DNA from 3 places in the Streptomyces sp. NPDC102467 genome. Region 3 is predicted to be linked to each of the others. Evidence: riboswitches for the same ligand, from Rfam matches in the RefSeq annotation. Region 3 holds a riboswitch; each other region holds the start of a gene.
The links. A riboswitch is a leader RNA that binds a small molecule or an ion and turns the genes downstream of it on or off. The one in region 3 is predicted to bind cyclic di-AMP.
Positions count from the first base shown of each region.

Region 1 (10,343 bases), on a different contig from region 3:
CCGTCATCTCGGCGGCGGAGCGCTCCTTGCCCTCGAACTGGTACTTGCCGTCCTTGTAGAACTCGGAGGCGGCGACGTCGAGCGCGAGAGCGACCTGCTGGCCGGGGATGTAGCCGGCCTCCTTGATCGCCTCGAGGATGAGGTCGAGGGCCGCGCGGTTCGAGTCCAGGTTCGGGGCAAAGCCGCCCTCGTCGCCGAGACCGGTGGACAGGCCCTTGGCCTTCAGCACCTTCTTGAGGGTGTGGTAGACCTCGGTGCCCCAGCGCAGCGCCTCGGAGAAGGACTCCGCGCCGATCGGGGCGATCATGAATTCCTGGATGTCGACGTTGGAGTCGGCGTGCGACCCACCGTTCAGGATGTTCATCATCGGGACGGGCAGCAGGTGCGCGTTCGGGCCACCGAGGTAGCGGAACAGCGGCAGGTCGCTGGCCTCGGACGCGGCGTGCGCCACGGCGAGGGAGACGCCCAGGATCGCGTTGGCGCCGAGCGAGCCCTTGTTGTCGGTGGCGTCCAGGTCGAACATCGCCTGGTCGATCAGGCGCTGCTCGGTGGCGTCGTAGCCGACGAGCTCCGGGCCGATCTGCTCGATGACGGCGAGGACGGCCTTCTCGACGCCCTTGCCCTGGTAACGGTTGGGGTCACCGTCACGGAGTTCGATGGCCTCGAAGGCACCGGTGGAGGCGCCGGACGGAACAGCAGCACGACCCGTGCTGCCGTCGTCGAGGCCGACCTCGACCTCGACCGTGGGGTTGCCTCGGGAGTCCAGGATTTCCCGGGCTACGACGACGTCGATGGACGGCACGAGCATCTCCTTCTGGGATGTGACACAACAGTGCGGGCAGGGTGGCCCGCACCCATGAGCGTAACCGGCTCCGAGGCATCGGCCAGCCGACCGCCCGCCTTGTGGACAACGCCGACAGCGAAATGTTCCTTAACGGAACAAAGACAGCGACCTCCGTCCCGGATGCCGGGACGGAGGTCGCTGAAACGAGCGGCCCTCGGGGTGAAGCGGCGGCCTGACCCGGCATCCGCCGATGCCGAGCCGAACCGACGCCTCCCCTGTAAGCCCCCATGCGCTCCTATAGGCAGGCCGTAACAACAGGGCCCCTATAAGAAGGACGGGCTTACTTCAGGTGCAGCTGCTGGCCCGGGTAGATCAGGTCGGCGTTGCTGACGATGTCCTTGTTGAGCTTGAACACCTTCTGCCAGTCGGTGCCGTGCGCGTCGGCGATCTTGCTGAGCGTGTCGCCGGTCTTCACCTTGTACTCGCCGTCGCCCTTCTCGACCTTCTTGCCGGTCGGGGTGGTGACGGTGTCCTTCTTCGACTCCTGCTGCTGCGGCTGCTGGCGCTGCTCGGAGCGGGTCGTCGTGGAGGAGTCGGAGCGCTCCTGCTGCTGCGGCTGGGACTGCTGCTGCGAGGAGTCCGACGAGGATCCGGCCGGGGCGGAGTTGCTCGTGTCGGCGCCGGACAGGCCCACGCCACAGCTCGGCCAGGCACCCTTGCCCTGCGCGGCGAGAACCTTCTCGGCGACCGATATCTGCTGCGCCTTGGACGCCTGGTCCGCGGAGGACGCGTAGGAGGTGCCGCCGTACGCGGCCCAGGTCGAGGACGAGAACTGAAGGCCACCGGTGTAACCGTTGCCCGTGTTGATGGACCAGTTGCCACCGGACTCGCACTGCGCGACCGCGTCCCACTCGGAGGTGGAGGCGGCGGAGGCCGAGGTGGCGCCCATCAGCGGGACGGCGACAGCGGCACCGGCGACGCCGGCGAGCGTGGCGACACGGACAGCCTTGGACGGGCGGCGGTGCTTGCCCTTGCTGGAAAGCAGCATGGAGAGATCCCCTCACCGACGCCTACGAGGTGAGCTGTCGGGTTCGGACCAGTGAGTGTCCGGCCGCGCATCCTTGTGCGCGGCTTAACCCCAAGCCGGTTTCCCGGCACTTACCTTGGGTCCCCCGCTCCTGCCTACGGCGCTGACGCGTCGACTGTTCCCGTACGGGCGTCGGCAGGATTCGGCGTGACGTCCAACGGGGCCCGCTGTGGCGAGCGGTGACGACCGTAAGCAGTCGATCCGCCCTATTTCAAAGACGATCAGGGTCTTTGAGACTCATGTCTCACTCTCGCAAAAGTGGACATACGCGCCCCAACCGTCTCTGAACTCCCGCTACTTTTCGACCGTTTCGAGGCCAAGATCCAGACTCTGACCAGGAAGGATGAGGTCGGGGTCGGAGCCGACCGTCTTCTTGTTCAGGTCGTAGAGCGCATCCCACCCGCCGCGCACGTCCTGAGCGTCGGCGATGTCCCAGAGACTGTCGCCGGAGCGCACCGTGTACGCCTCCTCGGTGCGGTCCTCCTCGCGCGAGGCGTGCCGTCCGTCGCCCGTACGGGAGTCGGAGGTGTCGTCCGCGGCGGGGTCGCCGCGGTGGCGGCCGGCGGAGTCGGCCCCGGACTCGTCGGAGGCGGAGTCACCGGAAGCGGAGCCGGAAGGGGACGGCGTCGCGGAGGACGTGGGGTCGTCGGCCCGGCCGGACTTGTCCGACCCGCCACCGTCTTTGCCTGCGGCGTCATCCGACGCGTCATCCGACGCGCTGTCGCCCGCCTTGTCGCCCGCCTTTCCACTTGCCTTGCCACTTGCGTCGCCGCTCGGCTCGTCGCTGGAGTCGCCACTCGGATCGCCGCTCGCCGTGTTACCGGAGGTATCCCCCGAGGCCTCGGCTGACGGCTCGTCCGACACCCCGAGCCCGACCCCGACGGAGGGATCGGCCGGGTCGGACGCCTGCGGGGAGACGGTCGCGCCCGGGTCGACATCGGCCGACTCGTCGCCCTGGGTGAGACCCGCCACGAGCGAGCAGCTCGGCCAGGCGCTGGGCCCCTTGGCCTTGAGCGCCTGCTCGGCGACGGCGATCTGCTGGGAGCGGCTGGCCTCGTCGGCGCTCGGCGCGTAGTCGAGGCCGCCGTACTGCTCCCACATCTCCTGGGAGAACTGCAGTCCGCCGAAGTAGCCGGTGCCCGCGTTCAGGCTCCACTGGCCACCGGACTCGCACTCGGCGAGCTTGTCCCAGGTGGTGGTGGAGGCGGCGCTCGCGCTGGTTGCCGCGAGGAGCGGTATCGCGATGACGCTGCCGGTGACGCCGGCGGCGACGACGAGAGCAGGGGCCTGACGGGGGCGACGGTGTCGACCGTTCCCGGAGAGCATGCGGTTGCCTTTCGCGAGACTGATGCAGCAGCACGCGACGGGTGATGTGGTGGTGCTTGTTGTGCATGTGTCGCGATGACTGGTGAACGTAGCGGGACTCGAACGCTTGTCACAAGTCGATGCAGCGCAGATCACGTCAAAGTCACAGAGTTGACTGGTCGTCAGTTCTGCTGGGGTGTGAACTCCACCGGCAGCGTGCGCAGTCCGCGCATGATGAGCCCGCCCCGCCAGCGCAAATCGGCGGGATCCTGGGCAAGTCGCAGGTCCGGAAGGCGCGTCAGAAGGGTGCGGAGCGCAGTCTGTCCCTCCAGTCGCGCGAGGGGAGCGCCGAGGCAGTAGTGGATGCCGTGGCCGTAGCCGAGATGCTGATTGTCGCGGCGGGAGAGATCGAGAATGTCCGGATCGGTGAAGCGCGCCGGGTCCCGGTCGGCGGCGGCGAGCACGACGAGGACCGGGTCGCCGGCGGCGATGTCCTGGCCGCCGATGCTGAGCGGCTCCGTCGCGAACCGCCAGGTCGCCAGCTCCACCGGGCCGTCGAAGCGCAGCAGTTCCTCTACGCCGGTCTCCAGGAGCCCGGTGTCGCCCTCGGCCAGTGCCTGCTGCAGTCGCTCGCGCTGTTCCGGGTGGGTAAGCAAGGCATATGCCCCGTTACCGACCAAATTGACCGTGGTTTCGAAACCGGCGAAAAGCAGGATGAATGCCATGGCCGCGGCCTCGTTCTCGGTGAGGTGCTCACCTTCGTCGGAGGCGCGGATCAGGCCGGAGATCAGGTCGTCGCCCGGCTCGTTGCGCTTGCGGTGGATCAGCTCGGCGAGATAGGCGCGCATCTTCTTCACGGACCGGGCGACGCCGCCGCGGGGCCCTCCCCCGTGCCGGATCATCATGCCCGCCCAGTCCCGGAAGTCGTCCTGGTCCTCGCGCGGGACGCCGAGCAGGTCGCAGATGGCGTAGATGGGGAGCGGGAAGGCGAAGTCGTGGATCAGGTCGGCCTCGCCGTTCGCCGCGAAGCGGTCGATGAGGTCGTCCGCCAACTCCTGCACACGGGGAGCGAATTCGGCCACCGTGCGCGGGGTGAACGCCTTCGAGACGAGGCGGCGCAGGCGGGTGTGGTCCGGCGGATCGATGTTCAGCAGATGCGTCATCAGATCCGCCTTGCGCTCGCCCGGGATACCCGTCTTGCCCTTCGCGTGGGACGGCCCGTCGTGGTGGTCCGGATTCTTGCTGAGCCGCTGGTCGGCGAGGGCCTGGCGGGCATCCGCGTACCGGGTGACCAGCCAGGCCTCGACGCCGCTGGGAAGGGTCGTACGGTGCACGGGGGCGTGCTCGCGCAGCCATGCGTACGCGGGGTAGGGGTTGGTCGCGAACTCCCAGTCGAAGAGTTCGGGCATCGCGGCGGGGACAGGGCTTTCGGTCACCTCCCGACCGTATCCGGCGTCCCCGGAGCGGGTGACACGACCGTGGACGGCCCTAGGGGCGGTCCGGCCCCTCCAGCCCCTCCAGCCCCTCCGTCGAGCGGATCGCCGCCCGGTACGCGCGTGCCGCCGCCCTCAGGGCCGCCTCCGGGTCCTCACCGGACGCCTCCGCGCGCAGGGCCAGGGCCAGCAGCTCGTAGCCGATGCCCCGGCCCGTCGGGACGGGGACGTCGAGGCCCGCTGTCCGCACCCGGGAGCCGAGCTTCGCGGCGAGGGCCAGGCCGGGCTGGCCCACCGGGACGCCGTCCGTGACCGAAGCGCGGCGCTTGGCCTCGCCCTTCTTGCGCAGCCAGATCTCCCTGACCTCTTCCGGCGTGGACGCGCTCTCGTCGCCGAAGATGTGCGGGTGGCGGTGGATGAGCTTCTCGACGATGCCGCCCGCCACGTCGTCGATCGAGAAGGGGCCGGCGTCCTCGGCGTCCTCGGCGTCCTCACCGGCTTCGCCGGGCGCCTCCTCGGCGATACGGGAGTGGAAGACGACCTGGAGGAGTACGTCGCCGAGCTCTTCCCTGAGCTCCGCGCGGTCGCCCGTCTCGATCGCCTCGACCAGCTCGTACGCCTCCTCGATCGCGTACTTCGCCAGGTCCTCGTGGGTGCGCCGGGACGTCCAGGGGCACTCGCGGCGGATCCGGTCCATGACCTGGACGAGGTCGAGGAGGCGGGCGCCCGGCAGGTCGTAGGAGCCGGGAAGGAGTTCGAGGGACGGCATCTGCTCGCGGCCCGAGCCGGCCAGTGTCGCCAGGCCGTCCGTGAGGCGCCGGTCTCCCTCTGCGGTGGCCAGGACGACGACGGTGCGGCCGCCGTCGGCGCAGCGGTCGACGAGGTCGCGGGCGGCGAGCGGCGCGGTCGCGAGGGTGACCTCGACGCCGGCGTCCTTCACGTACGGCAGCTGTGGGTGCGCGGCGTCGGCGCACAGCACCGCGTCGGCGCCGCGCAGCGCCTCCCACGCCTGCCAGGACAGCAGCCCCGGGGCGACCCGGTGGCTGGTGGTGAGCAGGACGATGCGGCCGGCGTCACTGGTGGTGCTGGATCCGGTGGTGGTGTCGCTGCTGGTGCCGTGCACCTCTCGATCGTTCACCACCCGAACGTAACGCAGGCCGCTGACAGTGCTCCGCCCCGGAGCCCGCCCTAGGACCTGTCTTCAAACCCCCTCCCCCAGCCTCCGGCCGGGGGGACCCCCAGAGCACGCACCAGACGCCGCGGGGCCGCCCTTCGGGCTGGGGGCGCCTCCCAGCGTTAGCTGGGGGAGGGAGTTCGAAGACAGGCCCTAGGCGGTCTGCTGGGATTCCGCCGGCTGCTTCGTGACCTGCTTGAGCCAGGGCGTCTTCGCCTCCACGAGGCGGCTCGTGGGGGTCACCTTCCAGGCGCCGTAGCGGGGGTTCAGGTCGACGTTCAGCTCCTTGGACGCCGTGCCGAGGGCCTTCCAGAACACGCTCTGGCCCTCCTGCGTCTGCATGTCGGCGCCGAGCGCGGTCGCGAGCTTCTGTGCCTCGATCTCGGTGCGCAGGCTTTCGGTCAGCCGCTTCGGCGGGACGCTGTACTGCGACAGCCAGGCGGACTCCAACTGCTTGGATCCGCCCGCCTGTTGCTCCAGGCCGGCCCGCATGTCCTGCATCTCCTTGCGGGTGACGCCGACGCCCTGGTCGGTGGCGGCGCGGTGCAGGACCCGGTCGAGGACCATCGTGTGCAGCGTGTTGCGGGTGAGGCCGCCGGTCTTGGCGATGGCCTGTTCGTACTGGGCGCTGTCGGTGGTGGCGGCTTGTTGCGCGTCACGTACCTCGTTCACCCGGGTCTCCAGTTGGGAGACCGTGATCCGCTGACCGCCGACGACGGCAGCGGCGCCGGGGTGCGCTCCGCTTCCGCAGGCGGTGAGAGCGGGAACCGCGGCAACGGCGGCGGCGGACAGGATGAGCGCGGTACGGCGACGGCTACTGGTGCGGCGGTGCAAGGTGAGCCTCCCTGCGGCGAGTTTGTGCGTCGGTGCACAAAGTCCGTGATCGATGGTAGGAGGTGGCCGCTGGCTCGGCCACCTATTCGACAACGATTCGCCGCGAGTTGAGGTACTCGTTCCGCCCCGGCCCCGCGATGACGCGGTCAGCCGATGAGCGCTACCGGGGCATCCCACGCGTTCCGGTCCACGGTGATCGTGTAAGCGCCGCGCTTCTCCTTGCTGTTGACCATGTACTGGTGCGCGCGGCTGTGCTTCGTGTAGAGCGACTTGGCCCAAGGCCAGTCGGACGTCGTCGTGTTCACCTTGTCCCACTTGGCGTACCAGAGGTTGCCCGGCAGGTCGGTGCGGTCCTTCGCGGTGGCGATCGCGGCGGCGCTGGAGCTGCTGAAGCCGTAGTAGCCCGCCCGGTAGATCTTGCCGCGCAGGACCTTGTCGAAGGCGCGCACGTAGCTGAGCACGGCCTTGTTGCAGGACGCGTTCTTGATGTCGTACGGCTCCATGTCGAGGTAGAGCGCGCTGCCCGCCTTCATGCCGAGCGCGGACGCCTTGGCCACGGCGTCCTTGCCGTCCTTGGCGCCGAGGGACGCGGCGTTCGACGTGGTCATCTTCTCGTTCCTGGTGCCCGTCTGGCAGGGCGGCTGGGCGCCTACGTAGAGCGGAATCAGCTTCCAGCCCTGCGAGTTGACCGTCTTGACCCAGGACTTGGTGAGGTTGGGCTGGGCGCAGCCGCGGTTCTTGCCGCCTATGTAGACGGCGGCCGCCCCGTAGAAGCCGGTGTGCCAGGCCTTCATCGCGGCGGCCGAGGGCGCGGTGCAGGTGTCGAAGGCGCGGCCGGTGAACGTCTTCTGTGCGGGCCACGTCGTGGCCGATGCGCTGGTCGCGGCGAACGCGCCTCCGGCGACGACGACGGCGCCCGCGGCCCCCCAGGCCACGTACCGGTTGCGCTTGGAGAGTCTGTGGCTCCCCGGTCTGGAACGAAACGACTTGGTCATGAGATCCCCACCCCTGGTGTTGTGATGTCTGTACTGGTGACAACTGATGTATTACGTGTGCGGGCTATGTGTCAGCCCCTGACCTGGCCGAGCCACTGGAGCGTACGGCGCACCTCCGCCGGGAACGGGTGGCCGGGCCCGTGCAGTCGCTCCGCGTCGTGCAGCAGGCGGATCAGGGTCTCGTGCGCGGCGCCCCGGTCGCCGACGGCGAGCAGCAACTGGCCGATGCGGCGGCGCACTTCGAGGGCCAGACGCAGATCGGTGGTCGCGTACTGGTTCTCGTAGTAGGGCAGCAGAGCGCGGTACTCGGCGAGCGCGGCGGCCGGCTCACCGAGGGCTTCCAGGCACTGCGCCGCCTCGTAGCGGAACTGCAGTGACTGCGGGTCGGCGTGGCCCGCCTCGGCCGCGCGCTCGTCGGCGAGGCGGCGCAGTTCGGGCAGGGCGCGGCGGTACTGGCCGTCGTCCATGAGGGTGGCCGCGTACTGCTTGCGCAGCGTGCGGACGACGGGTGAGTGCTCGCCGTGCTGGGCGGCCGCCGCGGGCAGGATCGCGCCGAGGATGTCGACGGCCTGGGTGATGCGGCCCTCGCCGAGGAGGCGCTTGACCTCGTCGACGGCGCCCGCGACATCGGGGCGCTCGCCCTGCACGTCGGAGCCGTCGGGCTGCGGCGCGGGCGTGCGCGCCCGGTCGGGCCAGGGGGCGTGCGGGCGCAGGAACGGGCGCGTGGGGTCGAGCGGGTGGCCACTGGGCACGCCGCGCGCGGGCAGCAGCGGGAGCAGTTCCTCGTAGGTCTGCTGGGCGGAGGCGGGCCGGTGCTGCGGGTCCTTGGCGAGCAGGCGCAGGACGAGGTTCTCCAGCGCCTCCGGTATCTCGGGGCGCAGTTGGCGCACCGGCCGCGGGGCCTCGTACAGGTGGCGGTGGAGGATGCCGAGCGCGGTGGTGCCCGCGAACGGGACGTCGCCGCTGAGGAGTTCGAAGAGCAGCACTCCGAGGGCGTACAGGTCGGTGTACGGGCCGACGGCGCCGCCCATCGCCTGTTCGGGCGCCATGTAGGCAGGCGTGCCGATGGGCGAGCCGGTGTGGGTGAGGCGGGTCGTGTCGGTGTCGAGGACGGAGGCGACGCCGAGGTCGAGGACGGTGACCGTACCGTCCTTCCTGACCATGACGTTGCGGGGCTTGAGGTCCCGGTGCACGATCGGCACGGCGTGCACGGCGGAGAGCACGGCGCACAGCTGGGCGGCGACCGAGACGGCCCACTGCCAGGGGTACGGGTCGTGCTCGGCGAGGTGGTCGGCGAGGTCGGACCCGTCGATGTACTGCATGACGAGGTACAGGAACGAGGAGGCACCGTCGGCGCCTTCATGCTCGCTGCCCGCGTCGTGCACGGTGACCAGGCCGGGGTGGTCGACCTGCGCGGTGACGCGGCACTCGCGCAGGAAGCGGCGGCGCAGTTCGTCGGCCTCGGCGCCCGCGACCCGGTCGGGGCGCAGCAGCTTCACCGCGACGCGGCGGTCCAGGCGTTTGTCGTACGCCGTCCAGACCTGGCCCATGCCGCCCTGGCCGATGAGCGTGGACAGCTCGTAGCGCCCGGCGATGACACGACCGCCGCCCGCCGCAAGAGGGGACGGAGAGGTCACCGGCCGCCGTCCCGCTTGCGCAGGTAGTCGCTCAGCTCGTCCAGCTCGGCGCGGACCTGGTCGATTCGCTGGGGCGGCTGCGGTTGCGGTTGCGGTTGGCCATGGTTCTGCGGCTGCGGCGGCGGGACCGAGGTGGGCGCCGGGGTCGCGGCCTGGGTGGGCATCGCGTGCATCGGCGGCGTGGGCGCCTGGGGCCGGGGCTGTACGTACGTCTGGGGTTGCGGCTGCGGGTAGCCGTACGGCTGCTGCGCGCGCGGCATGCCGTACATGGCCGGTCCCATGGCGAGCCGGTTCCTGTTGGCGTGGCGGATGTCCGCGACCAGGTAGTACGTGACCGAGCCGGTCAGGTTGACGAGCATCAGGCCCATCCCCCCGTTGCCGTACCAGGTGGTGAACTCTTCCCCGCCCGGGTCGCTGAAAATGCCCACCCAGCAGAGGAGTTGGATCGCTGCCACGCCTATGAAGACGCGCCAGTCGACCTTCCTGTGGGTGGTCAGGGCGAGCCGCAGCACCGGCACGAACCCGAGGAAGCCGACGGTCAGGACGGCGATGGCCACGAAGAGCACGCGCATACCGGCCTGCGCTCCGGGTGAGGGGAGCTTGGGCGGGGGCGCATAGCCGTGGCCGTGCATGACTGCTCCTGCTGGTGTGTGCCTATGTACAAGGTGCGCTACAAGGTGCGATACGGGGTGCGGTACGAGGTGTGTGCTGCTCCGAGCGTATAGGCCGACAAGGACAACAGGCCCCGGGTTGTGCCCACTCCGGTTCACTACGGTTTCGCTACGGCTCCAGGACCCCGTCCGTCAGGCCGTCGTGCAGGCCCTGGACAAGTTGCTCGCCGAGCCGGCCGGCGAGGCGCAGGGCGTCCTCGAAGGCGGCGAGAGACCTGAACCGGGCGCCGTACCCGGCCTGTTCCGCCAGGGGCAGCCGGGGCAGCTGGAGGCGCCGCACGTCGAGCCGGGTCGCGGTGGACGCGTAGCTGCTGGCCTGCCGGTTGTTGGCGGTGCCGCGCAGGAATCCGGCGAGGAACCAGGGGTCGAGCGCGGCCGGGTCGGGCCTGAGCAGGGCGAGGCCGCGGCCGAGGGCGGCGCCCG
Region 1 is NZ_JBIWKA010000014.1:174,761-185,103, reverse strand. It holds gene eno (phosphopyruvate hydratase) at 1-808, opposite strand, end outside; gene ACIREE_RS28695 (transglycosylase family protein) at 1,125-1,832, opposite strand; cyclic di-AMP (ydaO/yuaA leader) riboswitch at 1,837-1,984, opposite strand; gene ACIREE_RS28690 (transglycosylase family protein) at 2,166-3,197, opposite strand; gene ACIREE_RS28685 (cytochrome P450) at 3,359-4,585, opposite strand; gene ACIREE_RS28680 (nucleoside triphosphate pyrophosphohydrolase) at 4,665-5,732, opposite strand; gene ACIREE_RS28675 (SurA N-terminal domain-containing protein) at 5,937-6,617, opposite strand; gene ACIREE_RS28670 (glycoside hydrolase domain-containing protein) at 6,764-7,612, opposite strand; gene ACIREE_RS28665 (protein kinase) at 7,684-9,249, opposite strand; gene ACIREE_RS28660 (hypothetical protein) at 9,246-9,881, opposite strand; gene ACIREE_RS28655 (N-6 DNA methylase) at 10,030-10,343, opposite strand, start outside.
Region 1: it holds a riboswitch for cyclic di-AMP, as region 3 does, so the genes downstream of both, ACIREE_RS28695 (transglycosylase family protein) here and ACIREE_RS17685 (M23 family metallopeptidase) in region 3, are expected to answer to the same signal.

Region 2 (9,737 bases), on a different contig from region 3:
CCCGACCGTCCGGCCGTTATGTCCTGCCCGAGTTCACGGAGCGCACGACCTCGGGGTACCGCACGCTCGATCCGTACTCGAAGCTCTTGGAGGAGCGCATCGTTTTCCTCGGGACGCCGATCGACGACACGTCCGCCAACGATGTGATGGCGCAGTTCATGCACCTCGAATACACGGCGCCGGACCAGGACATCTCGCTGTACATCAACTCCCCCGGCGGCTCGTTCAGCGCGATGACGGCGCTCTACGACACGATGCAGTACGTCAGTTGTGACGTGGAGACGACGTGCCTGGGGCAGGCCGCGTCCGTCGCCGCGGTGCTGCTCGCCGCCGGGGCGCCGGGCAAGCGGATGATGCTGCCCGGCGCGCGCGTGGTGCTCGACCAGCCGGCGCTGCCCGAGCCGGCACAGGGCCAGCCCACCGATCTGGAGATCCAGGCACGCGAAATGGCGCGTATGCGGGAGCAGTTGGAGGAGTTGCTCGCGCGGCACTCGGGGCGGGCGAAGGACCAGGTCGGCCTGGACATCGAGCGGGACACCGTGCTCGACGCCCACCAGGCCCTGGAGTACGGCCTGGTGGACCAGGTGCTGCGGAGCCGCAAGGCCACGCTCGGCGCACAGGGCGCGAGGTGACATGCCGGTGTTTCCACCCGAACTGCCGCCGCTGCCCGCCCTGACCCGCGCCGAGTGCGAGCTGGTGGACAGCTACCTGGCGGTGGTCGATCTGATCGCGCGGATCAACCCGGCGCGCGGCGACCACACCTACCGAGGGCTGCGGGCGGCGCAAGCGCTCGTCGGGCGGGCGTCGGCGCTGCGGGACGCCTTGGAGCTGATGCACCGGCGGGGCGAGAGCGAGGTGCACGCGCCAACCCTGACGCGGGCTCTGCGCGTCCTGGATGGCGAGAGGCGTACACAGAGAGTCACTTTGCCGCCAGAAGCGGTCAGTTGAGATCGCAGGGAGTCGCGGCTCGCGCAAACTGTCTGCGCCCGAGCCGAAACGGCCCAGATGGTGTACCACCAAATGGCCTAGACACTCATACATCATCAAGACGGTCAGAGTTGCGCTCCGGCGGTACGCGGACGCCGGAATGACACGTTCCGCCCCTGGTACGAGCGTGGTCAGGTGTCGCGGGCGCGGCCCGGAAGCAGGACTGTCCACCTGAACGGGTCAAGCGTGAGCAGCCTCACTTACCGCCGGTTCAACTCGGTTTCGGCTCCACATGTGCGTGAAGATCCCTCCGACGACAAGCCCCCGCCGCCGCGGCGGGGCGGTCCGTGCGGACGCCGAGTCCTGCCGCCGTGCGGATGCCAGGTCGACAGAAGTGCATCGGCAGGAGTGGAGGACCCAGGTACGACGGGCCACCGGCCCACCTCGACGGAGGTGGTGCCCGAGGGGCCCTTGGGGTGAAGCCGCACCATGCGGCCGGGCATCTTCGCCTGCCCGAACCCGACAGGTCACCCTTCACAGGCGGCTGACGAAGGGTTGCGCATGTCTGCGCTCAATCGTGTTCCCTCGCTGCTGGCCCGGGCCGGCACCGCGTCGGTCCTCACCCTCGCCGTCGCAGGAGCCGGACTCATGGTCCCCGGCGCCGCGTCCGAGGCGTCGGCGGCTACGGCTTCGACCAAGGCATTGAGGGTCGCGGCCTCCAAGAAGGGATCGCCGTACAGGTGGGGCGCCACGGGCCCGCACCGGTTCGACTGCTCGGGCCTGACGCTCTATTCGTTCAAGCGGGCGGGCAAGAAGCTGCCCCGCACCGCCGCGCAGCAGTACAACAAGACCCGTCATGTCTCCTCGTCCCACCGCAGGACGGGTGACCTGGTCTTCTTCCACTCGGGCCGGAGCGTCTACCACGTCGGCATCTACGCCGGGAAGGGACGGATCTGGCATTCGCCCAAGACCGGCGCGGTGGTGCGGCTGGAGAGGATCTGGACGCGGAGCGTCTGGTACGGCCGGGTGCGCTGACCCCCGCCGCACGGAGCGGCCCGTGGGGACGGGCCCGGCGCCGGGCCCGTCCCCACGCGGCCTCCCACGCGGCCCCTCACGCGGCCTCTCACGCGATCAGCGGCTCCAGAAGGAGGGCCAGGGCCAGGAGCACCAGCGCGCTCCCGGTGACGGCCTCCACGGCGCGGGCCGTGCGCGGCCTGCGCAGCCACCGGCCGAGCCGGTCCACGAGCAGGGCCACGGCCGGGAACCAGAGCAGCGCGAGCGCCACCACGATCGCCGAAAGAACGGCCGTTCGCGGAAGGGCGGGGCTGCCCGCGGGCACGAACTGCGGCAGCACGCTCAAGAACGTGATCGGCGCTTTCGGATTGAGCGTGTTGGTCAGGAAGCCCTGCCGCAGCGCGCCGCCGGCCGGGCCCCGCTCCGGGCCGGCCCCGTCGTCGGCCCGCTCCCGCAGGGGGCGCAGCGCCGACTGCAGTGTCTTCGCGCCCAGGTAGAGGACGTACGCACCCCCCGCGAGTCGCAGGGCGCCGAACAGCGTGGGTACGGCGGTGAGGACCGCGGCGAGGCCGGCGACGGCCAGCGCGGTGTGGACGAGCAGGCCGCAGGCGACTCCGAGGGCGCAGGCGACTCCGGCGCGGCGCGAGACCATGGAGTTGCGCACGACGACCGTGAAGTCCGCGCCGGGCAGGGCCACCATGCCCGCGGCGACGCCGGTGAAGGCGACCAGTTGAGCGTCCATGCACTTCAGCCTGCCCGAGCCCGGCCTTCAGCAGGTATGTGCAATATCCTGAGTCTGCCTAAAGCAACGCTTAAGGCCGGGGCCTTCGCGCGCGGGGCTCCGGTGGGATTCCGTACGGCTTCGGAGGCGGCCCATGTACGACCCGACGCGGCTCGCCGCGCTGGTGGCGGTCTCCGAGGCCGGTTCGATCACCCGGGCGGCCCAACGCCTGGGATATACCGTGCCCGCGCTCTCGCAGCAGCTCGCGAAGTTGGAGCGGGAGGCAGGGACGGCACTGCTCGTGCGGCACCACAGGGGCGCCCGGCTGACGGGTGCCGGCGAGGTGCTGGTGGAGACGGCGCGGCGGGTGCTCGACGAGATGGCGCGGGCCCGGCACGAGCTGGCGCGGCTCGCCGGCCTGTCGGGCGGGCGGCTGCGGCTCGGTACGTTCACGACGGCGGGGATGCATCTGCTGCCGCCGGCGCTGACCGCGTTCCGCAGGGCCCATCCGGATGTGGAGTTGACGGTCGCCGGGTACGAGCCACCGCTCGGGGTCGCCGCGGTGGCGGCCGGCACCGTCGATGTGGCGCTCACTCACACTTATGCGCCCTCCGAGCCCGTGGCGGTGCCCTCTTCCGTGGTCCAGGAACCCGTCCTCGTAGAGGAGTTGGTGCTGGTGACGGCTCCCGGACAGGCGCTGACGGCGGGGACGGCGGGGACGACGCGACTGCCGCCGGCCGAGCTGGCGGGGCAGGCGCTGATCAGCATGGCACCGAACCATCCGCCGCGGCAGGGCGTCGAGGCGGCGCTTGCGCGGGCCGGAGCGACACCGTCGGTGCTGGTGGAGACGCCGAGTTACGCGCTGGTGTGCGCGCTGGTAAGTGCCGGGCTCGGTGTGGCGGTGGTGCCGGAGATGGTGGCGCGGATGTCGGCGACGCCGCTCGGCGTACGGCATCTCGAACCGGGGGACCTGCGGCGGACGGTGTCGGTGGTGCACCGGGCGGACGACACGAACCCGGCGGTCGACAGCTTCCGGGCGCTCCTGCGCGGGGCGTTCGGCCGCTCTTCACACTGACGGAGCGTCAACAGGCAGCAGCGGGCGGCACGTTGTTGTCCTTTGCGGCGGCGATCCATGGCAGTGCGATCCATACGGTCTTGCCGCCCTCCGGGGTCGGCGACACCGAAAGCCGTCCGCCGCACTCCGCGGTGAGGCAGCGGATGATCACCATGCCGCGGCCGTTGTCCTGCTGGACGGCGGCGGGCAGTCGCTTGGGGTAGCGCGGGTGGCTGTCGGTGACGCCGATGCGCAGCCGCTCGTCGTGTTCGAGTTCCAGGTCGACGGTGAAGGTGGGCGACATGCCCAGGGTGTGCTGCACGGCGTTGGTCGCGAGTTCCGACACGATCAGCCGGACGGTGTCGGCCGCGTCGGTGTCCCCCGGCATGCCCCACTCCGACAGTACGTGGCTCACGTACCGGCGGGCCGCGGAGACCGAGGCGGGTTCGCTCGGCAGCGTGACGGATGCTTCCAGGTGGTCTGCCATGGCGACGTCGTCCCTTTCCCACCGGGGCCGCGCCTGTCGACTCTGGCGGTTCGCTGGCGTGCGGCCTCCGACTTCTGCTTCGCGCCAGAGTGCCACTTGGATGCCCTTCCGTGCTGCTGATCCCCCAAGATATGCATATATCTGTCGCTCGAAGCGGTGAACTCTGCGACGAGAGACCGTATTTGGGCGAGCGCACGCCGGTTCCTCTACCGTCTGATCAGGAGTCGCTTCGCACGGGCCAGGAAGGAGCCCCGGCCGGGCGACCCGAGGACGTTGAGGAGTCAACATGAAGTACGGTCCCGCGGTCCGCCGTCGCAAACTCGGTGCCGAACTGCGCGCGTTGCGCGTACAGGCCGGACTGACCAGTGGCCAGGCGGCCCGGCTGGTCGGCTGGCACCAGTCGAAGGTGAGCCGGATCGAGACAGGACGCAGTGGCGTGAAGGCAGCGGATGTGCTGCGCCTGCTCGACGCATTCGAGACGAAGAATCCGCGGCAGCGGGAGCTCGTGGTCGCATTGGCAGGTGCGGAAGATACTGGCGGACACCATTGGTGGCACGCTTATCGGGGGCTATTGCCGCCTTCCTACCGCGATTTCATCAGCCTCGAATCGCAGGCCTGCCGGATCCGGACGCTGGAGACGAGCGTGGTGCCGGGGTTGTTGCAGACGCCCGAGTACGCGCGGGCGGTGACCCGTTCGGTGCTGGCGGGGATGCCGGACCAGCACATCGAGGCGCTGGTGGAGGTGCGGCTCGCGCGTCAGGATGTGCTGCGGGCGCAGCCGCCTCTCCAGCTGAGCGCGGTGCTCGACGAAGGGGTGTTACGGCGCGAGGTGGGTGGGTCCGGCATCCTGCGACGGCAGGTGGCGCACCTGGCCGAGGCGGCACAAATGCCGCATGTCCAAATTCAGGTGCTTCCCTTCTCTGCGGGTGGCCACATCGGCCTCAGTGGCCCTTTCGTTGTGTTCTCATTTCCGAACACATCCGATCTGGATGTGGTTGTTCTCGACCATTTGACGAGTAGCCTCTACCTCGAGCGGAAAGAAGACCTCAAGGCATACACAGAGGCCTTTGACACCCTTCTCCTCCGCGCACTTTCGCCCGAGGACTCGTTGGAATTCATCGCACGGATCGCCGGGTAACCGAGCGGACGAGGACGCCGACACCTCGCCACGGGCCGGCACTGCGTAAGGGGGCACCATGAATGCACTGCCTCGGCACGTTCCTTCCGTTCCCTCCAGCTCGTCGCTGAGCGGCGCACGGTGGCGGCGCAGCAGCCGCAGCACCGGCGCCAACAACTGCGTCGAGACAGCCCCCCAGACCTCGGGGCCCACGTCCGGACTGATGGCCGTCCGTGACTCCAAGAACACCACGGGGCCCGCCCTGCTGTTCGCACCCTCCGCCTGGGAGGGGTTCGTCAACTCCCTGTGCTGAAAGCGCTGTTGGGAGCAGTGCGGCTGATCACCCGTACCGCCTCGCCGAGTTGTTCGTCGGTGAGGTCGGCGCGGGCGGTCAGCCGCAGTCGCGAGATGCCGTCGGGCACCGACGGCGGGCGGAAGCAGCCCACCGAGAGTCCCGCCGCCCGGCAGTCCGCGGCCCAGCGCACCGCTTCATCGGGCGAGGGCGCGCGCACCGAGACGACCGCCGCGTCCGGCCGCACCGCCAACAGGCCCGTGCCGGTGAGCAGTTGATGCAGAGACGTCGCCACCTCGCGGGCCCGGTCCGCGCGCTCCGGTTCGCGGCGCAGCAGACGCAACGCGGCCAGGGCGGCGCCGGCCGCCGCCGGGGCGAGCCCGGTATCGAAGATGAACGTACGGGCCGCGTTCACGAGATGGTCGATGACCCGGGCCGGGCCGAGGACCGCGCCGCCCTGACTGCCGAAGGACTTGGAGAGGGTGACGGTGGCGACGGTGTCCGGCGCTCCGGCCAGGCCCGCCGCGTGCGGGGCGCCGCGGCCGCCGGCCCCGAGCACACCGAGACCGTGCGCGTCGTCGACCAGCAGCCCCGCCCCGAACTCGCGGCACACAGCGGCCAGTTCGGCGAGTGGCGCCCGGTCCCCGTCGACGGAGAAAACGGTGTCCGAGACGACCGCGGCGGGTCCGTCGTGCGTACCGAGGGCCTTGCGGACAGCGGCGGGGTCGGCGTGCGGCACGACCTGGGTGGCGCCGCGGGCCAGTCGGCAGCCGTCGATGAGGGAGGCATGGTTGGCCGCGTCGGACACGATCAGTGAACCGTGCGGGGCGAGCGCGGTGACCGCGGCGAGGTTCGCCGCGTAACCGGAGGAGAGGACGAGCGCGGCCTCGAATCCGCAGAAGTCGGCCAGTTCCCGCTCGAGGCGGACATGCAGCTCGGTGGTGCCGGTGACCAGCCGGGAGCCGGTCGCCCCGCCGCCCCAGCGGCGTGCGGCCTCGGCGGCGCCCTCGACGACCTCGGGGTGGCGGGCCAGACCCAGATAATCGTTGCTCGCGAGGTCGAGCAGCGGGGAGTCGGCCGGGCGGGGGCGCAGGGTGCGGACGAGTCCGGCGGCTTCGCGGGCGCGGCGCTCCTCGTCGAGCCAGCCGAACGCACGAACGGGGGCTGTGGCCATGACTCCCTCTGGTTGCAGGTTTTGTAGGTAACGCACAGACCCTATTCGGGCCGCCACAGGGTCAGGGTGTGGCAATACCCACACGTCGAACGCTCTCCTTTGTACGAAGTCTCCTTTCGCAGGGGCGTCCCCATAGGCCAAGATCTGACGCCATGGACCTGCTGAACACGCTGGTGGACAAGGGGCTGCGGCGCGAACTGCCGAGCCGTGAAGAGGCGCTCGCCGTGCTGGCGACGTCGGACGACGACCTGCTCGACGTGGTGGCCGCGGCCGGAAAGGTGCGCCGCACGTGGTTCGGGCGCCGGGTCAAGCTCAACTATCTGGTGAACCTGAAGTCGGGGCTCTGCCCGGAGGACTGCTCGTACTGTTCGCAGCGCCTCGGCTCGAAGGCGGAGATCCTCAAGTACACGTGGCTGAAGCCCGATGAGGCGTCCAAGGCGGCGGCCGCCGGGGTCGCGGGCGGCGCCAAGCGGGTCTGTCTGGTGGCGAGCGGGCGCGGGCCGACGGACAAGGACGTGGACCGGGTCGCGAAGACGATCGACGCGATCAAGTCCGACAACGAGGACGTCGAGGTGTGCGCCTGTCTCGGTCTGCTCTCCGACGGACAGGCGGAACGGCTGCGCGGGGCGGGGGCGGACGCGTACAACCACAACCTCAACACGTCCGAGGCGACGTACGGCGACATCACGACGACGCACACGTATGCGGACCGGATCGACACCGTACAGAAGGCGCACGCGGCCGGTCTCTCGGCCTGTTCCGGCCTGATCGCGGGCATGGGCGAGAGCGACGAGGACCTGGTCGACGTGGTGTTCGGGCTGCGTGCGCTGGACCCGGACTCGGTGCCGGTGAACTTCCTGATCCCCTTCGAGGGGACACCACTGGCCAAGGAGTGGAACCTCACCCCGCAGCGCTGCCTGCGGATTCTGGCCATGGTCCGCTTCGTCTGCCCGGACGTGGAGGTGCGGATCGCGGGCGGGCGCGAGGTGCATCTGCGCTCGATGCAGCCGCTGGCCCTGCACATCGCCAACTCCATCTTCCTGGGTGACTACTTGACGAGTGAGGGACAGGCCGGCCGGGCGGACCTGGAGATGATCGCGGACGCCGGGTTCGAGGTGGAGGGCACCGACGAGGTGACGCTGCCCGAGCACCGGGGCGGCGGGTGCGGTTCGGTGTGCGCCTCCGATTCCGCCTCCGATTCCGGCTGCGGCTCGGTGGGTGCACAGGTCGAGGTGCCCGAGGCGCGTACCGATCTGGTGGCCGTACGCCGCCGCGGCGCGGGGACGGATGTCGCGCCCAATGCCTGATCCGCGCGTGGACGAGCTGCTGGCGCTGGACCGGCAGCATGTCTGGCACCCGTACGGTCCCATGCCGGGCCGGCAGCAGCCCCTGGTCGTCGAGTCGGCGGCCGGGGTGCGGCTGCGGGTCGCCGGGCACGGTGAGCTGGTGGACGGCATGTCCTCGTGGTGGTCGGCGATCCACGGGTACAACCACCCGGTGCTCAATGACGCGGCGCGCGGCCAGTTGGAGCGGATGAGCCATGTGATGTTCGGCGGGCTCACGCACGAGCCCGCCATCGGGCTGGCAAAGCGGCTTGTCGACATGTCGCCGGACGGCCTTGAGCACGTGTTCCTCGCCGACTCCGGCTCGGTGTCGGTGGAGGTCGCCCTCAAGATGTGCCTGCAGTACTGGCGCTCGCTCGGCCGGCCCGAGAAGCGGCGGATGCTGACCTGGCGCGGCGGCTACCACGGCGACACCTGGCAGCCGATGTCCGTGTGCGACCCGGAGGGCGGGATGCACGGGCTCTGGGCGGGGGTGCTGCAGGAGCAGGTCTTCGCGGACGCGCCGCCGAGCGCGTACGAGGAGTCGTACGCGGAGCATCTGCGGGAGCTGATCGGACGGCATGCGCACGAGCTGGCCGCCGTCATCGTGGAGCCCGTGGTGCAGGGCGCGGGCGGGATGCGGTTCCACTCCCCCACGTATCTGCGGGTGCTGCGGGAGGCATGCGACGCGCACGACGTGCTGCTGGTGTTCGACGAGATCGCCACCGGTTTCGGGCGCACGGGCACGCTGTTCGCGGCCGGGCACGCGGCGGTGACGCCGGATGTGATGTGTGTCGGCAAGGCGCTGACCGGCGGCTATCTGACGCAGGCGGCGACGCTGTGCACGGCGCGGGTGGCCGACGGGATCTCCCGGGGCGAGGTGCCGGTGCTCGCGCACGGGCCGACGTTCATGGGCAATCCGCTGGCCGCGGCGGTGGCTTGCGCCTCGATCGACCTGCTGCTCGGCCAGGACTGGCAGGCGGAGGTAAAACGGATCGAGGCCGGGTTGCGTGACGCCTTGTCAGGCGCCATGGAAATGCCGGGAGTTCGCGAGGTACGTGTGCTCGGCGCCATCGGCGTCGTGCAGCTGGACCACGAGGTGGACATGGCGGCGGCGACGCGCGCGGCGATCGCAGAAGGTGTCTGGCTGCGGCCGTTCCGCGATCTCGTCTACACGATGCCGCCGTATGTCACCGGTGACGAGGATCTGGCCCGGATCGGGCGCGCGGTGTGCGCGGCCGCGCGGGAGGGATGAGCGGGGATGGCGAGTTCGACGGTACTGGTGGTCACGGGGACCGGGACCGAGATCGGCAAGACGGTGACGACGGCCGCGGTGGCCGCCGCCGCGGTGCGCGCGGGGCGCTCGGTGGCCGTGCTCAAGCCCGCGCAGACCGGCCTCGCGCCGGGTGAGCCCGGGGATGTCGACGAAGTGGTGCGGCTCGCGGGGCCCGCGGTGACGCCGGTCGAGCTGGGGCGGTATCCGGAGCCGCTTGCGCCGGGGACGGCCGCGGCGCGGGCCGGACTCGCTCCGGTGCGGCCCGCTCACGTCGCGGAGGCGGCCGAGAAGTTGGCGGCTTCGCATGATCTGGTGCTCGTCGAGGGCGCGGGCGGGCTGTTGGTGCACTTCGA
Region 2 is NZ_JBIWKA010000005.1:122,224-131,960, reverse strand. It holds gene ACIREE_RS11660 (ATP-dependent Clp protease proteolytic subunit) at 1-632, shown strand, start outside; gene ACIREE_RS11655 (hypothetical protein) at 640-948, shown strand; cyclic di-AMP (ydaO/yuaA leader) riboswitch at 1,354-1,485, shown strand; gene ACIREE_RS11650 (C40 family peptidase) at 1,489-1,962, shown strand; gene ACIREE_RS11645 (LysE family translocator) at 2,051-2,683, opposite strand; gene ACIREE_RS11640 (LysR family transcriptional regulator) at 2,817-3,737, shown strand; gene ACIREE_RS11635 (ATP-binding protein) at 3,745-4,203, opposite strand; gene ACIREE_RS11630 (helix-turn-helix domain-containing protein) at 4,490-5,341, shown strand; gene ACIREE_RS11625 (DUF397 domain-containing protein) at 5,400-5,633, shown strand; gene ACIREE_RS11620 (8-amino-7-oxononanoate synthase) at 5,617-6,786, opposite strand; gene bioB (biotin synthase BioB) at 6,939-8,093, shown strand; gene ACIREE_RS11610 (adenosylmethionine--8-amino-7-oxononanoate transaminase) at 8,086-9,363, shown strand; gene bioD (dethiobiotin synthase) at 9,370-9,737, shown strand, end outside.
Region 2: it holds a riboswitch for cyclic di-AMP, as region 3 does, so the genes downstream of both, ACIREE_RS11650 (C40 family peptidase) here and ACIREE_RS17685 (M23 family metallopeptidase) in region 3, are expected to answer to the same signal.

Region 3 (10,343 bases):
TCGAGCCGTAGTTGAACCGTGGCACCACCACGGCAACGTAGGACGACAGGGTCGGGATTCGGCCAAATCGGCTGCTGTTGGCCGGAGCTGAACACCCCGCTTCGGCCACAGCGCGCAACGCACAGTCCGGGAGGCGCACTTCGCCTCCCGGACCGGTCCGCCGCCCGCGGGGATGTAGGCGGCGGTGTCCCCCAGCCCACTGGATCCAGTACAGCGGGCCGACCCACGCAGGTTCCATGCAAGCGCCACCCCCATGCCCGAGTAAGAGCGCACGCACGGGCGCACGGCACCACACCAGGAGCACACGGTCACAGGGCGTGGCCTGCGCCGTATTTCCACGCGGACAACAATCTCGCCATCCGGAACTACGCCACTTAACGCTTGGGATCCGGCGAACTACGCTGGGTGTACGAATGCCGCGCGGTTATGCCAGGCCGCCATGGCCTGCGAGGTGCCGGCGCGGCAGCCGTCTGTGGTCGAGGGGTGGCGCATGTCCAGGGAGCTACGCGGACCGAACGAGAAACTCGGCGCCGTCCTCGCCCTCGCGGGAATCAGTAACGCGGGGCTGGCGCGTCGTGTCAACGACCTTGGCGCGCAGCGCGGGTTGACCCTTCGCTACGACAAGACATCGGTGGCGCGGTGGGTGTCGAAGGGCATGGTGCCGCAGGGCGCCGCCCCGCACCTCATCGCGGCCGCCATCGGGCAGAAACTCGGCAGGCCCGTGCCGCTGCACGAGATCGGTCTGGCCGACGCGGACCCCGCGCCCGAGGTGGGCCTCGCCTTTCCGCGCGACGTACGGGCGGCGGTGAAAGCCGCGACGGAGCTGTACCGGCTCGACCTCGCCGGGCGCCGGGCGGGCAGTGGCGGTATCTGGCAGTCCCTGGCCGGTTCTTTCGCGGTGAGCGCGTACGCGACGCCCGCCTCGCGGTGGCTGATAACACCGGCCGACTCTTCGGTCGCCCGCGAGGCGCACACCACCGAGGAGGGCTCACCCCAGAAGGTCGGCCACAGCGACGTACTGAAACTGCGGGAGGCCGCGGAGGACGCGAGGCGCTGGGACTCCAAGTACGGGGGCGGCGACTGGCGTTCGTCGATGGTGCCCGAGTGCCTGCGGGTCGAGGCGGCACCGCTGCTGCTCGGCGCGTACTCGGACGATGTGGGGCGTTCCTTGTTCGGCGCCTCGGCCGAACTGACACGGCTCGCCGGGTGGATGGCGTTCGACACCGGGCAGCAGGAGGCGGCGCAGCGGTACTACATCCAGGCGCTGCGCCTTGCACGGGCGGCCGCGGACGTGCCGCTGGGCGGTTACGTACTCGCCTCCATGTCGCTGCAGGCCACCTACCGCGGGTTCGGGGACGAGGGCGTCGACCTCGCGCAGGCCGCCGTGGAGCGCAATCGGGGCCTCGCGACCGCGCGCACCATGAGCTTCTTCCGGCTCGTCGAGGCACGCGCCCACGCGCGCGCCGGTGACGCGCAGGCGGCGGGAGCCGCGCTGCGGGCCGCCGAGGGCTGGCTGGAGCGGTCCCGGGACGGCGACAGCGATCCTTCTTGGCTGGGCTTCTACTCCTACGACCGGTTCGCCGCGGACGCCGCCGAGTGCTACCGGGACCTGAAGGCGCCCCGGCAGGTGCGCAGGTTCACGGAGCAGGCGCTGTCGCGGCCCACCGAGGAGTTCCAGCGCTCGCACGGCTTACGCCTCGTGGTGTCGGCGGTGGCCGAGCTGGAGTCGGGGAACCTGGACGCCGCGTGCGAGCAGGGGACCCGCGCCCTGGAGGTCGCGGGACGCATCTCGTCCGCGCGGACCACGGAGTACGTGAAGGACCTGCTGCACCGCCTGGAGCCGTACGGCGACGAGCCGCAGGTGGTCGAGTTGCGGGAGCGGGCCCGGCCGCTCCTGATGGCACCGGCCTGATCCGGACGACACGGACGGCACCGGCCTGATCCGGAGGGCCGACCTCGGGCCGTGCCCCTTGTCCCGCATGGATTGTCAGTGGCGTCGGGCAAGATGCAGGGCAGGAGGTGAGGTCCGGTGAGGACGGCTGCGTACGACGGGGATGTGCTGGTGGTCGGCGGCGGGATCGTCGGGCTCGCCACCGCGTATGCCGTCTCGCGCGCCGCACCGGGCACGCGCGTCGTCGTCCTGGAGAAGGAATCGGGCCCGGCCAGGCACCAGACGGGGCGCAACAGCGGGGTGATCCACAGCGGGGTCTATTACCGGCCCGGCTCGCTCAAGGCGCGGTTCGCGGCGCGCGGCGCCGCCGAGATGGTCAAGTTCTGCGTGGAGTACGGGATCGCGCACGCGGTCACCGGAAAGCTGATCGTCGCCACGGACCGGGACGAGCTGCCCCGCCTGCACGCGCTCGCCCAGCGCGGCAGGGAGAACGGGATCGCGGTGCGTGAGCTCGGTCCCGCGCAGATCCAGGAGTACGAGCCCGAGGTGCGGGGCCTGGCCGCCATCCACGTGGCGAGCACCGGCATCGCCGACTACCGCGCGGTCGCCGAGCACCTCGCGGAGGCGTCCGGCGCCGACATCCGGTACGGGGCGGACGTCGTACAGATCGACCGGCGGCCCGCGCTGGGGGTCGCCGCCCGGACCGCCGCCGGGGACGTCGTCCGCGGCAAGGTCCTCGTCAACTGCGCGGGGCTGCGCTGCGACCAGGTCGCCCGGCTCGCCGGGGACGGCCCGGGGATGCGCATCGTGCCGTTCCGCGGCGAGTACTTCGACCTGGCCAGACCCGAGCTGGTGCGCGGGCTCGTGTACCCGGTGCCGGATCCGGCGTTCCCCTTCCTCGGCGTGCATCTGACGCGCGGCATCGAAGGCAGCGTCCACGTCGGGCCGAACGCGGTGCCCGCGCTCGCCAGGGAGGGGTACGACTGGGGCGTCGTGCGGCCCCGGGAGCTGGCGGGGACGCTGGCCTGGCCCGGCTCGTGGCAGGTCGCGCGGCGCCATTGGCGGTACGGGGCCGGGGAGCTGCTGCGTTCCGCGTCGAAGCGCGCGTTCACCGACGCGGTGCGCCGGCTGGTGCCCGCGGTCACGCCGGACGACCTGATCGCGGCGCCCGCAGGGGTGCGGGCGCAGGCGGTGCTGCGGGACGGGACGCTGGTCGACGACTTCCTGATCCGGGAGGGCGCCCGCACGGTCCATGTGCTGAACGCGCCGTCCCCCGCGGCGACGGCCGCCCTGCCCATCGGCAGGGAGGTGGCCCGCCGGGCTCTCGACGCGCTCGGCCCGGTCTAGGACCTGTCCGAGCCCCCGGCGCGGCGCCCCGCACCCCGGCCGTGCCGCGAACCCGTAAAATCGCCCCCACTGTGTCTGAGTCCGAATCGCCCAAGCCCCCCGCCCCGCCCGTGCGCCCGAACGAGCCGCGCTTCCCCGACGGGCCGCGGCCCGACCCGGCCGGATCGCACTTCGAGCGGCGTATCCGCAGCTTCCAGCCGCGCCGCAGCAGGGTCAGCCTCACGCAGGCCGACGCGTTGCAGCGGCTGTGGTCCCGGTGGGGCCTGGACATCGACGGGCAGCGCGTCCTCGATCTCGCCGAGCTCTTCCCCGGCCTCGACCGGGTCGTCCTGGAGATCGGCTTCGGCATGGGCGAGGCCACGGCGCAGATGGCGGCCGATGACCCGTCGACGGGCATCCTCGCGGTCGACGTCCACACACCGGGCCAGGGCAATCTGCTGAACCTGGCCGAGCGCGGCGGCATGACGAACGTACGGGTGGCCAACGGCGACGCGATCATCCTGCTGCGCGCGATGCTGCCCGACGACAGCCTCGACGGGCTGCGCGTCTACTTCCCCGACCCGTGGCCGAAGGCGCGGCACCACAAGCGCCGGCTGATCCAGCCGGAGTTCCTGGACCAGGTGGCCGGGCCGCTCAGGCCCGGAGCGCTGGTGCACTGCGCGACGGACTGGGAGGAGTACGCGGAGCAGATGCTCGAGGTGCTCACCGCCCACCCCGACTACGAGAACACCCGGCCCGACGGGGGCTTCGCGCCACGTCCCGCGTTCCGCCCGCTGACCCGCTTCGAGGGCCAGGGTCTGGACAAGGGGCACGTGGTGCACGACCTGCTGTTCCGCCGCCGGTAGCGAGAAGGGACCTGGGCCCCGTCGCGGCCCGCCGCATCCCTCGTTAGGGTCAACGAGTGGCTTCGTATCCCGGCTGCCCGCCTCACCAGGACCCCGCCCCCGGCACCCGGCCGGCCGGCGCGGTTCCGCATCCCCGCTGGTGGGAACGGAAAGGTGTGCGGGCCGCTGGTCTCGCCACGCTGCTCGCGCTGTCCGGCGCGGTCATCGCGGCGCTGGTGCGGGAGCAGACCGGCACGGAGGGTTTCCTGGTCGGGCTCGGCCTGGCCGTGCTGCCCGTGCCGCTGCTGATATCCGCGTTCCGCTGGCTGGACCGGGTGCGGCCCGGGCCCTGGCGGAACCTGCTCTTCGCCTTCGCCTGGGGCGCCTGCGCGGCGGCCCTGATAGCGATCGTCGCGAACAGTTTCGCGACCCGCTGGATCGAGACCGCCACCGCCGACCCGACCGGCGCCGACACTCTCGGCGCCACCGTCATAGCCCCCGTCGTGGAGGAGTCCGCGAAGGCCGCGGCCGTGCTGCTCGTCTTCCTGTTCCGCAGACGGGACTTCACCGGCATCGTCGACGGCGTGGTGATCGCCGGGGTCACCGCGACCGGCTTCGCGTTCACCGAGAACATCCTGTATCTGGGCAACGCGTTCGGCACCGACCAGCTGACCGGCACGGGCCCCGGCCTGACCTCGGTGACGGCGGCGACGTTCTTCGTGCGCATCGTGATGTCGCCGTTCGCGCACCCGCTGTTCACGGTGCTCACCGGCATCGGTTTCGGGATCGCCGCGGTCATGGCGCCCGACCGCGGCCGGGTCCGCCGCGTGCTCCTGCCGCTCGCCGGGCTGCTCGCCGCGATGGGCATGCACGCGTTCTGGAACGGCTCGTCGTCCTTCGGCGAGTACGGGTTCTTCGCGGTGTACGCGGCGTTCATGGTGCCGGTGTTCGGCCTCGTCACCTGGCTCGCGGTGTACGTACGCCACCGCGAGCTGCGCACAGTGAGAGATGAACTGCCCGCCTATGTCGCCGCGGGCTGGCTCGCGCCGCCCGAGCCGTTCGCCCTCGGCTCGCTCAAGGCCCGCCGCCTGGCCCGGGAGTACGCCGCGTACTACGGAGGCAAGGAGGCGGAGACGGCGGTCGCCGAGTACGAGCGGTACGCGACGTCGCTCGCGCTGCTCAGGCGCCGCGGCCACAAGGGCCGGGCCGGCGCCGATTTCGTCGTACGGGAGCGGGAGTTGCTCGACGCGCTGTGGGAGCGGCGCGGCTACGCGCGGTCCGCGCTCGCCTACGCCTCCCAGGTCGCGGCCCCGATGTGGCGGCCGCCGGTGTACGCGGGACCGATGCCGCAGGGACCCGCGTACAACCCGTACCGCTACTGAGGCCCTTCCAAGACGTCAGGCGGAGGCCGTCGTGAGGCGGCCGAGCTCCGCGTCCGTGAGCTCCAGGTCCGCGACCGCGAGCAGCGCGGGCAGCTGCTCGACCGTGCGCGCGGACGCGATCGGCGCCGCCACGGTGGGCTGCGCGGCGAGCCAGGCCAGGGCGACCGTGGCGATCTCGGCGCCGCGGGCCCCCGCGATCTCGTCGAGGGCGGTCAGCACCTGTCGGCCGCGCTCGGTCTCCAGGTGCTTGGCCGCGCCTCCGGCCCGCGCGCTGTCGACCGTGACGCCGGGCCGGTACTTGCCGGTCAGGAAGCCGGCGGCCAGCGCGTAGTACGGGACGGCGGCGAGCCCGGCGCGGGAGGCGATGTCCTGCCGGGCGCCCTCGTACGTGTCGCGTGAGACGAGGTTGTAGTGGGGCTGGATCGCGACGTACCGGGCGAGGCCCTCGCGGTCGGAGAAGTCGAGGGACTCCTGGAGGCGCTCGGGCGAGATGTTCGACGCGGCGATGTTGCGCACCTTGCCCGCCTTCACGAGCTCGTCGAGCGCGCCGATGATCTCCTCGACGGGGATCGTCTCGTCGTCGTCGAAGTGCGTGTAGTACAGGTCGATGTAATCGGTGCCCAGGCGCGTGAGGGAGGCGTCGGCTGCGGCCTTGATGTTGGCGCCGCGCAGGCCCTTGAAGTCGGGGTGGCGGGCGACCTTGGTGGCGATGACGACGTCGTCGCGGTTGCCGCGGGCCTTGACCCACTTGCCGATGACGGTCTCCGACTCACCGCCCTTGTTCCCCTCGATCCAGGCCGAGTACGAGTCCGCCGTGTCGATGAAGTTGCCGCCCCCGGCGGTGTAGGCGTCGAGCACCGCGAAGGAGGCGGCCTCGTCGGCGGTCCAGCCGAACACGTTCCCGCCGAGGGAGAGCGGGAAGACCTCCAGGTCGGAGGAGCCGAGCTTGCGCAGTGCGGGAGAAGAAGTCATGCCCGACTTCAACGCCCCTACGGAACCTGGTATTCCGGACACGGTGTTCCGTACCCGTGTTCCGTACCCGTGTTCCGCAGGGGCGGACAGGGCTCAGGGAGTGAGGCCCTTGCCGCGCAGCCACACCGCCGGGTCGATGCCGGTGGCGTCCCCGCCGGGGTGGACCTCCAGGTGGAGGTGGGGCCCGGTGACATTGCCGGTGGCGCCGACGCGGCCGATGACGTCGCCGGTGGAGACCTTCTGTCCGGCGCTGACGTTGAGCGAGGACTGGTGGCAGAACCACAGCTCGGTGCCGTCGTCGAGGGTGATGATCGTGCGGTAGCCGTACGCGCCCGCCCAGCCGGCCTCGGTGACGGTGCCGCTGTGGACGGCGTAGATCGGCGTACCCGTGGAAGCCGCGAAGTCGAGGCCCGTGTGGTAGCCGGAGGACCACATGGATCCGGGCTGCCCGAAGGTGCCGGTGATGGTGTACGAGGCGACGGGGAGCTTGAAGCTCTTGGCCAGCTTGGCGAGGCGCTCGGCCTCGGCCTTCTTCTTGGCCTCCTCCGCCGCCTTCTTCTTGTCGGCGGCGGCCTTGGCCTCGGCCTTCTCCTGCTTCGCCGACGCTTCCTCGGCGGCCTGCTCGGCGGCGGCCTTCTGAACCGCGGCCTGCGCCGTGGCGTCGGCGGCGTTCTGCTGGGTCTCGGCCTGCTGCATGATGCGGGCGCGCAGCGTCTCGCCCGCGTCCGACTGCCCGTTGCCCACCGTGGTGAGCGGGGTGGCCGAGGCGGCGCCGGACGAGGAGTCGGAGCCGTCGGATATGAGCGCACCCACGCCGGGCAGCGACTTCGCCTCGGGCAGCGAGTCCTTGACCGCCGAGAGGTCGGGCATGGAGATGTGGACGGCGGGCTTGCCGCCCTGCGCGCTGGCGATGCCGCCCGCGCCGACGGCGGCGATCACGCCGACACCGAGGACCGTGGAGCTGCGCGCGAGGCCGCCGCGCTGCCGGGCTACGCGGTGTTTGCCGCGGACGGGACGGACGGACTCCTCGGTGGGATTCCACTCCTCCCAGGTCTCCTGCTCGACACCGAACCCGCCATCGGCGGGGTCGGCGGAGAATCCGGAGAACTCGGGGGCAGGGCGGTTCGACGCCACGGGGGCGCTCTCCTTTCCTTCCTTCTCGCCTACCGGGTTAGCTGACGGGTTCGGAGCAGGAAGGTCTCCTACGAGCACGTCCGGCGCCCGAAAAGCGACGGAACGATGCCTGATTCACCCCAAGTTGGTGGTTCCCCGGCTCCCTTTCGGGATTAAGCGTGTGCGCACGGAGCCGTCGCTAGTGACGGCTGGGACGACCGCGCTGCGTTATCGAACGTTAATAGACAGCCGACAGTAATTCCAAGCCGTTCCCATTGATCGTTCACGTTCACGGCCTGGACTTAACGGGGCACGAGCGGGCGCAATCGGGCGAGTTGACCGCCGGTTCCGGCGCATCCCAAACCCGTCAGTTTCTGACGTAGTGTCAATTGTTATGCGCAGTGGTGTCGTGCGGTCACCCCTCGTGACATCGATCAAGGACGCCGTACGGCGAGCAGCGCCATGTCGTCACTGGCGCCGCCCCCGGTGTGCAGGCGTACCTCTTCGGCCAGCGTCGCGAGAAGCTCCCCCGGCCCAGGGAAGACGCGGCCGGCGAGCCGGGCCGCGGGGTCGTAGAAGACGCCCCTCGCGTTCCGCGCCTCGGAGAGCCCGTCGGTGAAGAGCAGCAGCGTCGCCGCGGGCGGGAAGCCGGCCTCGGTGGCCCGGTCCGGCCAGGAGCCGAGCTCGCCCAGGCCGAGCGGCAGCGCCGCCTCGGCGGGCTCGATCACCTGGACCGTGCCGTCGCCGAGCACCACGATCGGCTCGGGATGCCCGCGGTTCAGGATGCGCAGGACGTCGCCGCCGTGCGGGATCTCGGCGAGCACCGCGGTGGTGAAGCCCTCGAAGTCGTCGATGCCGCGGCGCCGGCCGCCCTCCCGGGCCAGCGCCCGCTCCAGGCGCTGGGCGACCGCCTCCAGGCTGCCCTCCTGCTCGGCGGCCTCACGGAACGCGCCGATGACGACGGCCACGGCGGCGACCGCACCCATGCCCTTCCCGCGTACGTCCCCGACCACGAGCCGCACGCCGTGCGGAGTGTCCTGCACCGCGTACAGGTCGCCGCCGATGAACGCGTCGGCCTGCGCCGCCTCGTACCGGGCCGCGATGGCCAGGCCGCCGATCCGCCCGGCCGGCTCCGGCAACACCGCGAGCTGGGCCGCCTCCGCGATCTGCCACGCCGAGGCGAGTTGCTCGTCGCCGCGGCGCACGATCCGGTTGATGAAGCAGGCCAGGACGCACACCGTGGCCACGGTGGCCATCTCGGTGTAGACGTCGGAGTGGAACGAGTATCTGAGGTGTACGGCGACGATGGCGCCGATCGAGACGGCCCCGGCCATGATCGTGCTGCCCAGCGAGAAGAACGGGGCGACGACCAGGGGCGCCGCGCTGAACAGGGGAGACCCTGCGAACCCGGACGGCGTGCAGTACTCGTAGACCGCACCGCCGACGATCAGCAGCAGGGGCAGCACGCGGAGAAAGGCACGCGTGGCGACGGAATCCGCCCCGAGTCCGTGCCGCCCTCCTCGCTGCCCCACCACTTGTCTCCCGCCACGTCCGCGGCCGATACCCGGCGTCTCACCAAGGGTTCCCGGAAGGCGGGCCGGGGGCGAGCATTACTGCTCCGTCCGGGTCAATCCCGTAAAGCCACCGAGGCCCGCAAACAGGCAGAGGCCGGAATCTCGAAAGATTCCGGCCTCTGCCTTCAGTAGCGGGGACAGGATTTGAACCTGCGACCTCTGGGTTATGAGCCCAGCGAGCTACCGAGCTGCTCCACCCCGCGGCGATGAATGCAACACTACGCCATCCGGGACGGTGAAAGCCAATCGCTCCCCGCGGCCACGGCGGCGGCCGCTATGCGGCCTGCGCGTGCGTGAGCGTTTCCCATGCCACGAACAAATCGTCCGTGCCCTCGGGCCGCTGCTGCCGGGTGAGTTTCTCGGTCTCCGGAAGCTCCATCCCGAGGCGTCCCCGGAGATGGCTGAGCGCCACTTCGGTGTCGGGCCCCATGTCCCGCTGCACCTTGCCACCGCACAGCCAGGCCGGGGCGGTGGCGCCGAGCTGGTACTTGGAGTGGAACTCCAGCGCCGCCGCGAGCCGGTCCTTCACCTCTCCGTACAGGTCGAGGCCCTGGTGCCAGGCGGTCTCGGCGATGTGGGAGGTCGCGGCGAGCGAGTAACTGGCGTGCTTGAAGTTGCGGCAGGTTTCCTGGGCGAGCCCGTCCTTGAACGTCTTCTGCCCGAACCAGTACGTCTGTAGCTTCTGCGGGGTGTCGATGTCACTGCCCGCGGGCCGCACCGGCAGCGGCCCGTCGGAGGAGAGGTAGAAGTACGCGGGGACGCGGGTCCTGAAGTGCTGCACGGCCTGGTCGAAGGCGGCCCGGTCGTTCAAGTGGACCGCCACGCTCATGGTGGCGTCGGCCATGACCAGGTCCCAGTTGCCGTTGAAGTCGGCGGAACCGCCGCGCACCCCGGGCAGGTAGGCGTCGCGCAGCATCCGCTGGAACTTCAGCTCCTGGCCGTCGGGCCAGCCGTCGTACGTGTACTGCATCAGCTCGGCGGCCTTCGCCCACGACGTGGCGGCCCAGGCGGTCTGCAGCCCGGCGTTGCCCTCGGTGTGCCGCTTCACCGTGCCCGCCCAGGCGTCCAGGATCTGCACGGCCTTGACGGCGTGGGCCTTGTCACGGGTGATGTTCCAGAGCAGCGCCTGGGTGTAGGCGGCGATGGCGTCCTCGCGCTCCTCCACGCAGCCCTGGCCCGGCCGGGTGTCGGGCGGGCACCGAACGACGGCGTACGGCTTCGCCTTGTAGTCGAGGGCGGC
Region 3 is NZ_JBIWKA010000008.1:15,287-25,629, forward strand. It holds gene ACIREE_RS17660 (MFS transporter) at 491-1,912, shown strand; gene lhgO (L-2-hydroxyglutarate oxidase) at 2,030-3,238, shown strand; gene trmB (tRNA (guanosine(46)-N7)-methyltransferase TrmB) at 3,310-4,083, shown strand; gene ACIREE_RS17675 (PrsW family intramembrane metalloprotease) at 4,140-5,444, shown strand; gene ACIREE_RS17680 (aldo/keto reductase) at 5,460-6,416, opposite strand; gene ACIREE_RS17685 (M23 family metallopeptidase) at 6,510-7,550, opposite strand; cyclic di-AMP (ydaO/yuaA leader) riboswitch at 7,562-7,719, opposite strand; gene ACIREE_RS17690 (PP2C family protein-serine/threonine phosphatase) at 7,964-9,064, opposite strand; tRNA gene ACIREE_RS17695 (tRNA-Met) at 9,233-9,306, opposite strand; gene ACIREE_RS17700 (alginate lyase family protein) at 9,378-10,343, opposite strand, start outside.